Regions from separate parts of the Pseudoalteromonas sp. HL-AS2 genome, predicted to be linked through region 1. Evidence: predicted binding sites of a transcription regulator. Region 1 holds the regulator's gene; the other holds the start of a gene.
What was found. Region 1 encodes NrdR, which represses ribonucleotide reductase genes. Its sites were predicted from a motif close to AAACACNANATNTNGTGTTT; they were not measured.

Region 1 (6,445 bases):
TAGCCGTTGTTAGTGCCGCATCGAGCGATGAGTTTATTTGCTCTGGCGAATACGCGCATAAGCTACCAAGTGATGCCAGTGAAAACTTAGCGTATCAATGTTTAGTGCATTTTAGAGCGCATGTAGCGCCTAATATGCCAAGTGTAAAGTTGGAGCTGAAAAAGAACTTGCCCATAGGTTCAGGGTTAGGATCAAGTGCGTGTTCGGTGGTAGCAACCTTTGCTGCCCTAGATAAATTTGCCGGAACCAAGCTTAGCCAAGTTGAACTTATTGAGTTAATGGCCGACTTTGAGGCAGTTGTTAGTGGTGGTCGTCATTACGATAACATCACGCCATGTTATTTAGGTGGCCTGCAGCTAACTGGCGATTTAATTCCTAATAAATCAATTGCTTTACCAGTTGATGAAAACTGGTATTACGTTGCTGCGTTTCCTGGTTTTTCACTTAATACAGCAAAAGCACGCTCAGTTTTACCAAAAGAGTTGAGCATGCACGCAGGTGTAGAATTTGCGCAGCGTTTATCTGCCTTTAGTAGTTTATTGTTAATGCATCGCTTTGATGATGCATTAAGTATTATGCAAGACCATATAGCCGAGCCATACCGTGCGCCACTTATAACAGGTTTTAGTGAAGCAAAAGCGAGTTTGCCAGCGCTAGGCGCCGAAATTGTTAGTATTTCTGGTGCAGGGCCAACATTATTTACTGTGTGTAAAACATTAAAAGCTGCACAGCAGTGCGCGCAGTGGCTTGAAAGTAACTACATAAACGAGCAAGGTTTTTGCCATATTTGTAAATTAGATAACGACGGCACACGTCAATTAACAGTTTTATAGGATAGTAGTTATGCAATTACATAATTTAAAAGATAGTTCGCAACAAGTGTCGTTTGTTGAGGCAGTAAAAACGGGTTTAGGGCGTAATCAAGGGGTATTTTTTCCCGAGTCGTTAACACCACTAACGGATGTTGATGCACTACTTGATATGGATTTTGTAACCCGTAGTAGTAAAATACTCTCGCATTTAATTGGCGATGAATTACCAGCAGATACCGTTGCACATATGGTTAAAAATGCATTTAACTTTCCGGTTAAGCTGGTGGAAGTGGCAGAGAACACTTATTGCTTAGAATTGTTTCATGGGCCTACCTTAGCGTTTAAAGATTTTGGTGCGCGCTTTATGGCAGAGTGTTTAGCGCAGTTTAATCAAGGCGATAAAGTGACTATTTTAACTGCAACGTCGGGCGATACTGGCGCGGCGGTTGCACATGCGTTTTATAATAAGCCTAATATCGACGTGGTAATTTTATACCCTAAAGGCAAAATTTCACTGGCGCAGCAAAAGCTCTTTACTACATTGGGTGGCAACATTCATTGTTATGCGGTTGAAGGCAGCTTTGATGATTGCCAAGAGTTAGTTAAAAATGCCTTTTTAGATGAAGAAGTTAAATCTACACTGGGGCTTAACTCTGCTAACTCTATTAATATTAGTCGCTTAGTGGCACAAGTTTGTTATTACTTTGAGGCAATTGCACAATTACCAAAAGCAAAACGGGCTACTGCGCATATTTCGGTTCCAAGTGGTAACTTTGGTAATGTGTGCGCGGCAATGATAGGTGCTGTTATTGGTTTGCCTGTTGGCAAACTTAGTGCAACTACTAATCAAAACGATACAGTACCGCGCTTTATGCTGGATAAAAACTGGACGCCAAACGCGACACTTGAATCACTTTCAAATGCAATGGATGTAAGCAAGCCAAATAACTGGCCACGAGTGCAATCTATGCTCGACAACAATTGGTTTAGCTACGATAATTTTTATTCAACTAGCGTAAACGAGCAAGATACGCAAACAGTGATGAAAAATATTCAACAAACAGGTTATGTTGCTGAGCCGCATACCGCTATTGCATACCAAGGACTTGTTGAAAATCGCGCTCCTGGCGCTGCCGGAATCTTTTTAGCAACGGCTCATCCAGCTAAATTTAAAGACAGTGTTGAAGGTATTTTAAACATTGAACTAGCTATGCCAAAACCACTTGCAGATGCATTAGCCAAGCCATGTTTAGCTAATGATATAAATGCTGATTATGATGCCTTACGTACTGAAATACTTAGAAAATTAAGTTAAAAGTAAGATCTAATTAAAGCGGCCTTGGTCGCTTTTTTATATGTATATTTTAGTGTGGGTGTTAATACTTTCATTAGCTATGTAAATATAATAATTAATATATATTTTAATTTGTTATGTAATGATTAAAAAATATCATCTTAAAAAGCCTGTGAAATAAATTCAATCCCTGTTTAAATATCCTCAACTTAAGAGCGTAGGCAAATAGTCGTTTTAAGCGTACAATAAAGCCTCTAAAAAATACCATACACCTTGCCCCAGGAGACCCCAATGTTAGAACGTAGCATGAATATTTCAGATTTTGACCCAGAGTTATTTGACGCAATTGCAAAAGAAACTGCGCGCCAAGAAGATCACATTGAATTAATCGCTTCTGAAAACTACTGTAGCCCACGCGTACTAGAAGCACAGGGTTCACAGTTAACTAATAAATACGCAGAAGGTTATCCGGGCAAACGTTACTATGGCGGTTGTGAGCATGTAGACGTTGTTGAGCAATTAGCGATTGACCGTGCTAACGAACTATTTGGTTCTGACTATGCAAACGTACAACCACATGCTGGTTCGCAAGCAAATGCGGCCGTTTTTTTAGCATTGTTAAACGCCGGTGATACCGTACTAGGTATGAGCTTAGCTCATGGCGGCCATTTAACGCATGGTTCACACGTAAACTTTTCAGGTAAGCTTTATAATGCAATTCAGTATGGCCTAGATGAAACTACAGGCGAAATTGATTACGCACAGGTTGAAGCGCTAGCGCTTGAGCACAAACCAAAAATGATTATTGGTGGCTTCTCAGCATACTCAGGTATTGTTGATTGGGCTAAATTACGTGAAATTGCTGATAAAATTGGCGCTTACTTTTTTGTAGATATGGCGCACGTTGCTGGTTTAATTGCGGCGGGTATTTACCCAAGCCCAGTTCCTCACGCACATGTTGTTACTACAACTACACATAAAACCTTAGCAGGCCCTCGTGGTGGTTTAATTATTTCGGCATGTGGCGACGAAGCTATTTACAAAAAGCTTAACAGTGCTGTTTTCCCTGGTGGCCAAGGCGGTCCTTTATGTCATGTTATTGCTGCTAAAGCTGTGGCATTTAAAGAAGCCCTACAACCAGAATTTAAAGTATATCAAACACAAGTTGTTAAAAATGCACAAGCTATGGTTGCTGTTATGCAGGAACGTGGCTACAAAATTGTATCTGACAAAACTGAAAACCACTTATTCTTACTTGATTTAATCAATAAAGATATTACCGGTAAAGATGCTGATGCTGCTTTGGGTAACGCTCATATTACAGTTAACAAAAACTCAGTGCCTAACGATCCACGTTCACCGTTTGTAACATCTGGCCTACGTATTGGTTCTCCTGCAATCACTCGTCGTGGTTTTAAAGAAGCAGAATCTAAAGAGCTTGCTGGCTGGATCTGTGACGTACTAGATAACATCAATGATGAATCAGTACAGGCGCAAGTAAGAGAAAAAGTAAAAGCAATTTGTGCAAAACTACCTGTTTACGCTTAATAAAAGTAAAACAGTAATTTAGATCACAATCGCTTAGTTTTTTGCTAAGATAAAGGCCGCTTTAAAGCGGCCTTTTTTGTTTTTTAAAACGGAAGTACCTAGCTATGCATTGCCCATTTTGTACCGCAAAAGATACCAAAGTTATTGACTCTCGCCTGGTTGGCGGTGGTCACCAAGTGCGTCGTCGTCGTGAATGCAATGACTGCCATGAGCGTTTTACTACGTTTGAGGGCGCAGAACTGGTTATGCCACGGGTAATAAAACAAGATGGCAGCCGCGAACCCTTTAACGAAGATAAATTGTTAAATGGTTTAAACCGCGCACTGGAAAAACGCCCCGTAAGTACCGAACAAGTAGAAGAAGTAGTTAATATAATAAAGTCGCAATTACGCGCAACCGGCGAGCGAGAGGTTTCGAGCCATTTAGTGGGAGAGTGCATTATGGAAGCGCTTAAAAAGCTCGATAAAGTAGCTTATGTGCGCTTTGCCTCGGTGTATCGCTCGTTTGAAGATATTCGCGAATTTGGCGAAGAAATTGCCCGTTTAGGGGAGTAAGTATGCAAAGCGACTGTGTTTTTAACCAATATGACGAAATGTATATGGCACGTGCTATAGAACTGGCTAAAAAAGGCCGGTTTACTACCACGCCTAATCCAAACGTAGGTTGTGTATTAGTTAAAAACAATGAAATAGTAGGCGAGGGATTTCATCAGCTTGCCGGACAAGGGCATGCAGAAGTAAATGCACTTGCTATGGCTGGCAGTAAAGCAAAAGGCGCAACTGCTTATGTTACGCTTGAGCCATGTAGCCATTATGGTCGTACACCACCGTGCGCAGAAGGTTTAAAAGCCGCCGGTGTGGTAAAAGTAATTGCCGCTATGGTCGATAGCAATCCACAAGTGGCTGGTAAGGGGCTGAAAATACTCAGCGACGCTGGTATTGAGGTTGCGTATGGGTTACTTGAAGCACAGGCTAGGGCGCTTAATTTAGGCTTTTTTAAACGCATGGAGCATGGCCTGCCCTATGTAACGTGTAAAATGGCCGCCAGTATTGATGGTAAAACGGCGCTTAATAATGGCCAAAGTAAGTGGATAACAGGCGCAGCAGCACGCCAAGACGTACAGTTATATCGTGCACAAAGTTGCGCTATTTTAACCGGTGCCGACACAGTATTAGTAGATGACGCTAAATTAAATGTGCGTAAAAATGAATTACCGCAGGCATTACCTACACAGTTACCGCTTCGCCAACCTGTGCGTGTTATTATTGACTCGCAAAATCGTTTAACCCCAAATCTTGCTTTATTTGCTATTGAAAGTGAAATAATAATTTTTACTACCAAGGTTGATAAATCGCAACATTGGCCGCATTTTGTAAAGCATATAGTAGTAACTGCTAGTAATTCAAAAGTTGATTTAACCGCGGTTTTAAAAAAGCTCGCAAAGCTGCAATTTAATACTGTGTGGCTAGAGGCTGGAGCAACCCTTGCGGGTAAAATGGTTGAACTGGATTTAATAGATGAATTTATTTTTTATCTAGCGCCTAAATTAATTGGGTGTGATGGCAAGAGTTTAGTTAATTTTCCTGAGTTGATCAGTATGCAAAATACGATTGATTTAACTTTTAATGAGTGTACGCGTATAGGTGATGATTTACGTATTAGCGCAGTAAAAAGCTCATTAAAACCACTTGATACAAAAGAGTAATGCTATGTTTACTGGGATAATAGAAGCCACAGGCAAAATTGCTTTATTACAAAAAAAACAAGGCGATTTAGCTATTCGTGTACAAAGCCCTGACCTTGATATGAGTGATGTTAAGTTAGGAGATAGTATTGCCACTAATGGTGTGTGTTTAACTGTTGTTGATAAACATGCCGATGGTTTTAGTGCCGACTTATCGAATGAAACGATAGATTTAACTGGTTTTGCTCATTACACATTAGGGCAAACAGTTAATCTTGAAAAAGCCATGCAACCGGTTTCGCGTTTAGGTGGGCATTTAGTGTCTGGCCATGTTGATGGCATTGCTACAATTACCGCCATTACGCCAAATGCACGTGCTACAGAATATTGGCTAACCACAGATGAAAACCTAATGAAATACATACCGTATAAAGGTTCTGTATGTATTGATGGTATTAGCCTAACAGTGAACGCAGTAGAAGGTAATAAATTTAAATTAACGATTGTGCCCCATACTAGCGAGCAAACTACGATAGCTAATTTTAAAGTGGGCACCCAAGTTAATTTGGAAGTCGACCAAATTGCGCGTTATTTAGAGCGGCTTATAAAAGGCGCAGAGCAGCCTACGGGCGCTGATATTTCAATGAGCTTACTCGCAAAAGCGGGCTTTATTAAGTAACGCAACTAACAACTAATAAGAGTGAATTATGAACTTACACAGCGCAGAAGAAATTATCGCAGACATTAAAGCCGGTAAAATGGTTATTTTAATGGACGATGAAGACCGGGAAAATGAAGGCGATTTAATTATTGCCGCCGAGCATATTAGTGCAGAAGCTATTAACTTTATGGCCACGCATGGCCGTGGTTTAATTTGTTTAACTATGACGCAACAGCGATGCGAGCAACTTGATTTACCGCTTATGGTAAAAAATAACGGTGCTGCGTTTTCAACTAATTTTACAATGTCGATAGAAGCTTCAAAAGGCGTTACTACAGGTATTTCGGCAGCAGATAGAGCACGTACAGTACAGGCCGCTATAGCTAAAGGCGCAGTGCCTAGCGATATAGTACAGCCTGGGCATATTTTTCCTATAATGGCACAAC
Region 2 (6,445 bases), 980 kb from region 1:
CTCGCATCAAGCTCAATGGCAAACTCGCCAAGCTTGTTGGTTTTAACGCTTTGAGATTTACCGTGTACATGAATAGTGGCGTTTTCAATAGGTTGATTTTTTTCATCTGTTACTTTGCCATTAACAGTGGCAGCAAGTGCAGAGTGAGAGCATAAAACAGAAAAAATTGCAGAAGAAATTAATGTTAGCTTAGTCATGAGTCTTTAAGTTCGTGGTTGTTATGTTGTGATATAATATAACACTACAAAAGCGACGGTTCAATGATGTTATAGTATAACCTTATCGATTTTAGTAATTAATTAGCAGGGAAATCTTCAAGTCTTTGATTATTAACGATTTATAAAGGTTAGTTAATTTAGTTTATGAATATGCTTTTTATAAAGGGCTAAAAAGTACTTTTAAACTAAGTGGTTTAAAAGTACTTAAAACTGATTAGAGAGTGATTTTTAGACTGTTTGGTTTAAATGAAGTTAAAGTTTAATATGTATGTCGCCATTAGGTTTGCAGCAGCACAACAGTATTTCGCCGTCGCGTACAAACGCTAGAGGCTCTTCATTATAATCAACTTTACCTGACACTAAAGTCGCTCTGCAGGCACCGCAATAGCCTTCGCGGCATTGAAAGGCCACTTCTATCTGTTGAGATTCTAGGCAGTGTAAAACAGAAGGGCAGCCAGTGCTAAATTCTATGCACTGGCTGTTATCTGCAAGCGTAATGCTTGCAGTAGGTCGATCAGTCATTATAAATCAAAGTCACCAAATTCAGAGGCATCAACTTGCGAGTCTATTTGACCAACAAGGTAGGAGCTAATTTCAGCTTCTTGTGGTGCTACTTGCACGTTATCTGACACCAACCAAGAGTTTATCCATGGGATAGGATTACTGTTGTTTTTAAACTGTGCAGGAAAACCAATGGCTGTCATTCGAGCGTTGGTAATGTATTCAACGTACTGACATAAAATGTGTTTATTTAAGCCAATCATTGAGCCATCTTTGAATAAGTACTCGGCCCATTCTTTTTCTTGCTCTGCAGCGTCCACAAACATTTTAATTGCTTCGTCGCGGCACTGCGCGGCAACAATCGCCATTTCTGGATCGTCTTTACCGTCTTGCATAATATTTAAAATATGCTGAGTGCCAGATAAATGTAGCGCTTCATCGCGGGCAATAAGCTTGATTATTTTAGCGTTACCTTCCATCAATTCACGCTCAGCAAACGCAAACGAGCAGGCAAAGCTGACATAAAAACGAATCGCTTCTAAAATATTTACCGACATCATTGCCAGGTAAAGTTTCTTTTTCAGCTCAAATAAATTAACAACAACAGATTTACCGTTAATCTCATGTTTGCCTTCACCGTATAAATTGTAAAGCGACACTGAGTTAATTAAATCATCGTAGTATTTTGTTACCGCATCGGCACGTTCACTAATTTTGTCATTGCTAACTATGTCATCAAAAATAAGTTCAGGTGCTTGGGTAACATTACGAATAATATGCGTGTACGAGCGGCTATGAATCGTTTCACTAAACGCCCACGTTTCTATCCATGTTTCTAACTCTGGTAGCGATACAATAGGTAGTAGGGCCACGTTTGGTGAACGCCCTTGTACGCTATCAAGCAATGTTTGATATTTTAAGTTACTTAAAAATATATGCTTTTCATGATCAGGTAATGCTTGAAAGTCTAAGCGGTCTTTGCTTACGTCTACTTCTTCTGGGCGCCAAAAAAACGAAAGCTGCTTTTCAATTAGTTTTTCAAAAATAGGGTATTTTTGTTGATCATAACGAGATACGTTAACGGTTTGGCCAAAAAACATTGGCTCTTCCATTTGGTTATTATGTTTACGACTAAAGGTAGTATAAGACATGTTTATCACTCAAAAAACTATCAGAATAAAGCGGGCTTAGTGCCCGCTTAAAATAAAAACTCAAAAATTAAATTTTACACGCGCCGCCTGCGCAATCATCATCTTCAAGATCCGGTGTATCTTCTTGTGCATCAGATGCACCATCGCGGGTATTGTGATAGTACAAGGTTTTAACACCCAGTTTGTAGGCGCTAAGCAAATCTTTTAATAAGACTTTCATCGGTACGCGACCGCCTTCAAACTTACCAGGATCATAATTTGTATTGGCCGAAATAGACTGGTCAATAAATTTTTGCATTATACCCACAAGTTGTAAGTAACCATCGTTTGAAGGAATATCCCACAGTAACTCGTAGTTATCTTTTAAACGTTCATATTCAGGTACAACTTGCTTTAAAATACCGTCTTTACTTGCTTTAACGCTAATATGGCCACGTGGTGGCTCAATACCGTTTGTTGCGTTAGAAATTTGCGACGATGTTTCTGATGGCATTAGCGCACTTACTGTTGAGTTACGCATACCGTGCTCTTTAATGCTGGCACGTAATGCATCCCAATCAAGGTGTAGTGGCTCATCACAAATTTTGTCAAGATCTCGCTTGTACGTATCTGTTGGCATTATACCTTGAGAGTAGGTTGTTTCGTTAAACTTAGGACATGCACCACGCTCTTTAGCAAGCTCGTTTGATGCTTTCATTAAGTAGTATTGAATCGCTTCAAATGTTTTGTGCGTTAGTGCATTTGCGCTGCCATCTGAATAACGCTTACCGTTTTTAGCTAGGTAGTATGCGTAGTTAATTACGCCTATTCCTAGAGTACGACGACCCATAGTGGCATTTTTTGCAGCCGGTACTGGGTAGTCTTGAAAATCAAGTAAGTTATCTAAAGCGCGTACAGCAAGCTCAGCCAATTCTTCAAGTTCATCTAGTGACTCAATAGCCCCTAAGTTAAATGCAGAGAGTGTACATAGCGCAATTTCGCCTTCTTCGTCGTTTACGTTATCCAACGGCTTAGTTGGTAATGCAATTTCTAAACATAAATTAGATTGGCGAATAGGTGCCACTTTAGCAATGAACGGGCTGTGCGTATTACAGTGGTCAACGTTTTGTAAGTAAATACGACCGGTACTTGCACGTTCTTGCGCAAACATTGAGAACAGTTCAATAGCTTTAATGCGTTTTTTACGAATTGATTCGTCTTGTTCGTATTTTACGTAAAGCGCGTCAAACTCGTCTTGGTCTTCAAAAAATGCATCGTAAAGGCCTGGCACATCAGAGGGGCTAAACAAGGTAATGTAGTCGTCTTTAATTAAACGCGAGTACATTAGTTTATTAAACTGTACGCCGTAATCTAAATGACGCACGCGGTTGTCATCAACCCCGCGGTTATTTTTAAGTACTAACAGGTTTTCTACTTCTAAATGCCAAAGCGGGTAGAACAAGGTTGCTGCGCCGCCACGTACACCGCCTTGCGAACAGCTTTTAACCGCTGTTTGAAAGTGCTTATAAAAAGGAATACAACCCGTATGGTACGCTTCGCCATTGCGAATGTGGCTACCCAGTGCACGAATGCGACCTGCGTTAATGCCAATGCCGGCACGTTGCGATACGTATTTAACAATTGCAGACGAGGTGGCGTTAATTGAATCAAGGCTGTCGCCACACTCTATTAATACACACGAGCTAAACTGGCGTGTTGGCGTACGAACACCTGCCATAATTGGCGTAGGCAGTGAAATTTTAAACAATGAAATCGCATCGTAAAAACGTTTTATATACGCAATACGTGTATCGCGAGGGTAGTCAGCAAATAAGCTAGCAGCGACTAAAATATATAAAAACTGCGCGCTTTCATAAATCTCACCGGTTACACGGTTTTGAACTAAGTATTTACCTTCAAGCTGTTTAACCGCAGCATAACTAAAGTTAAGGTCACGGCTGTGATCTAGGTATTCGTCTAATTCGTCAAGCTCTTGCTCGGTGTAATCTACCAGTAGGTGAGCGTCGTAGCGTTTGTCGCCAACCATTTTTGTTACATGATCAAATAAACGTGGTGGCTCAAATTGGCCATACGCTTTTTTACGTAAATGGAATACAGCTAAACGTGCTGACAAATACTGATAATCAGGAGATTCTTTTGAAATCTGATCGGCTGCAGCTTTAATGATGGTTTCGTGAATATCTTTAGTACGAATACCGTCGTAAAATTGAATGTGTGATTTTAATTCAACTTGCGAAACCGAAACGTTATTTAACCCTTCGGCGGCCCATTCAATAACGCGATGGATCTTGTCAAGATCAAGTGGCTCTTTACGGCCGTCACGTTTGCTTACAGATAACTGTTGGTTCATAGTTTTGCCTGTATTCCTTGGAAATTAAGTATTTTGACCAATGATTAATACTCCAAAATAACAGAGTATCTATTCATTTATTATTGTTTACACCAATTCAGGCGATTTTATTGAATAACATTTAGCCACAATATCTGGTGTTGTTCAAATTAGAGATCACAAGATAGTGTGGTCCGCGTTGTTTTGCAAGGGACAGAATTGCCCCTAATTGTGGATAACGTCGGGATAACACATTTGTGTTAGTAAGCATTAACCTTCGAACATTCGGTTAAGTTGAAATTTACAAAAATCAACTAAGGATCTACTAAATTTACGCTTTTTAAAAATATATTTTGACTGCTTTTTTTATCAGCAGGCTTTGTGTGAAAACTAACACAATCACAATATATAGTGTTTAATAATTAACATAGCACTATATATGGTTAAAACCTTCAATAGGGCTTTGCCAATTAAAATCGGCCTGCCAGCTCAAAACTTCGGTTAAGTTAGGCACGTAACCCCAAAGTGCAGTTGCGGTGTGCATACCTGCCGCTTTACCTGCTTGAATGTCACGCAAAGCATCGCCAATGTACAAGCAACGATTTGGTGCAACGCCCATTAGTTTGGCACAATGTAGTAAAGGTAAAGGCGAAGGTTTAGCTTCAGCTAAAGTATCGCCACTGATAACCACGCAGGCATTTTTTAAAGCAGGGATCGCGGCCACTAAAGGGTCGGTTAAAAATCCGGGTTTGTTAGTCATGATCCCCCATTTGATGTTTTTTCGCTCCAGTTCGATAAGTAGTGGCTCAATACCAGCAAAGCACGTGGTGTGTTTGGCTATATTAGCCGCGTAGGCATCAATTAATTGCTTAACGAGTTGTGCTTGCGGTTGCTCACCCCATTTATCTTTAAAACCGACCTCTAACAAGGCTGCTGCGCCATTAGATGCAGCAGCGCGATATACCTCACGACTTACTGTATCTAATTGCTGCGAACGCAGTACGGTATTTAAAGCTGCACCTAAGTCATCAGCGGTATCGAGTAAAGTGCCATCTAAGTCAAATAAAAAAGCATCGTACTCTATAGTAGGTGACGTTGATTGAGAGCTAGCCATTACGCTAACTTCTCAAAATGCAGAATATAATTTACGCTTACGTCGGTATTAAGCGAGTACTGCTTAGATAATGGATTATAAGATAACCCAGCACTGGCGCGCACTTTTAAACCCGCTTGTTCAGCCCAGGCAATTAACTGTGCTGGTTTAATAAACTTTTTATGATCGTGAGTGCCTTCAGGCACCATTTTTAATAGCTTTTCTGCACCAATAATGGCGTATAAATAGGCTTTAGGGGTTTTATTAAGTGTTGAAAAAAACACATCAGCACCGGGTTTTGCAAGCTCTGCAACAGCATGAATAATAGAAGCCGGATCGGGTACATGCTCCAGCATTTCCATACAGGTTACTACATCAAAGCGAGCAGGGTGCTCGGATGCATATTGTTCAGCAGGTACTTTAATATACTCTACATGTACGCCTGTCTCTAGGCTGTGTAATTTGGCAACAGTTAAAGGCTCTTGGCCCATATCTATGCCGGTTACCTTTGCCCCCATGCGCGCCATGCTTTGGCTTAAAATACCGCCGCCACAACCTACGTCTAGTGTTTCTTTGTCAAATAGACCGCCAGTTTTATTGGCTATAAAGTCTAAACGTAAGGGGTTTATTTCGTGAAGCGGTTTAAATTCCCCGTCTAAATCCCACCACCGCTCTGCGATGGCCTCAAATTTTGCAATTTCTGCGTGATCTACATTTTGATGTTCGGTCATAAAATACTTCCTCGTCAATCTGGGGGCATTATATAGGGCTAAATTGGTAAATCGCAAAGTTTTGCGCCTGTAAATCTAAATAAATTGTGGTAGCATGTTTCTTTAGCAATAATAACAAATTCTCTTGATACCTAATAGTGGGTGTTTAAGAGCTGATACTGAAGGAATGTGATATCAATGACTGATCTCGCCCATGGCATTCTGCCAGTCAATATTGAAGACGAGTTAAAAAACTCCTACTTAGATTACGCAATGAGCGTAATTGTAGGACGTGCATTACCAGACGTGCGTGATGGCTTAAAACCTGTTCACCGCCGCGTTTTGTTTGCAATGAACGAGCTTAGTAATGATTGGAACAAGCCTTACAAAAAATCGGCACGTGTTGTCGGTGACGTAATCGGTAAATACCACCCACACGGCGA

Region 2: the regulator NrdR is predicted to act here: its motif matches at 4,344-4,363, upstream of nrdA (class 1a ribonucleoside-diphosphate reductase subunit alpha).

What each region holds. Positions count from the first base shown of each region.
Region 1 covers NZ_CP133571.1:2,483,671-2,490,115, reverse strand. The annotation lists gene thrB (homoserine kinase) at 1-833, shown strand, start outside; gene thrC (threonine synthase) at 844-2,127, shown strand; gene glyA (serine hydroxymethyltransferase) at 2,398-3,654, shown strand; gene nrdR (transcriptional regulator NrdR) at 3,759-4,208, shown strand; gene ribD (bifunctional diaminohydroxyphosphoribosylaminopyrimidine deaminase/5-amino-6-(5-phosphoribosylamino)uracil reductase RibD) at 4,211-5,359, shown strand; gene RB215_RS11545 (riboflavin synthase) at 5,364-6,017, shown strand; gene ribBA (bifunctional 3,4-dihydroxy-2-butanone-4-phosphate synthase/GTP cyclohydrolase II) at 6,046-6,445, shown strand, end outside.
Region 2 covers NZ_CP133571.1:1,505,586-1,512,030, forward strand. The annotation lists gene RB215_RS07135 (TonB-dependent receptor domain-containing protein) at 1-197, opposite strand, end outside; gene yfaE (class I ribonucleotide reductase maintenance protein YfaE) at 471-740, opposite strand; gene nrdB (class Ia ribonucleoside-diphosphate reductase subunit beta) at 740-1,870, opposite strand; gene nrdA (class 1a ribonucleoside-diphosphate reductase subunit alpha) at 1,938-4,220, opposite strand; gene RB215_RS07155 (HAD-IA family hydrolase) at 4,633-5,313, opposite strand; gene ubiG (bifunctional 2-polyprenyl-6-hydroxyphenol methylase/3-demethylubiquinol 3-O-methyltransferase UbiG) at 5,313-6,023, opposite strand; gene gyrA (DNA topoisomerase (ATP-hydrolyzing) subunit A) at 6,201-6,445, shown strand, end outside.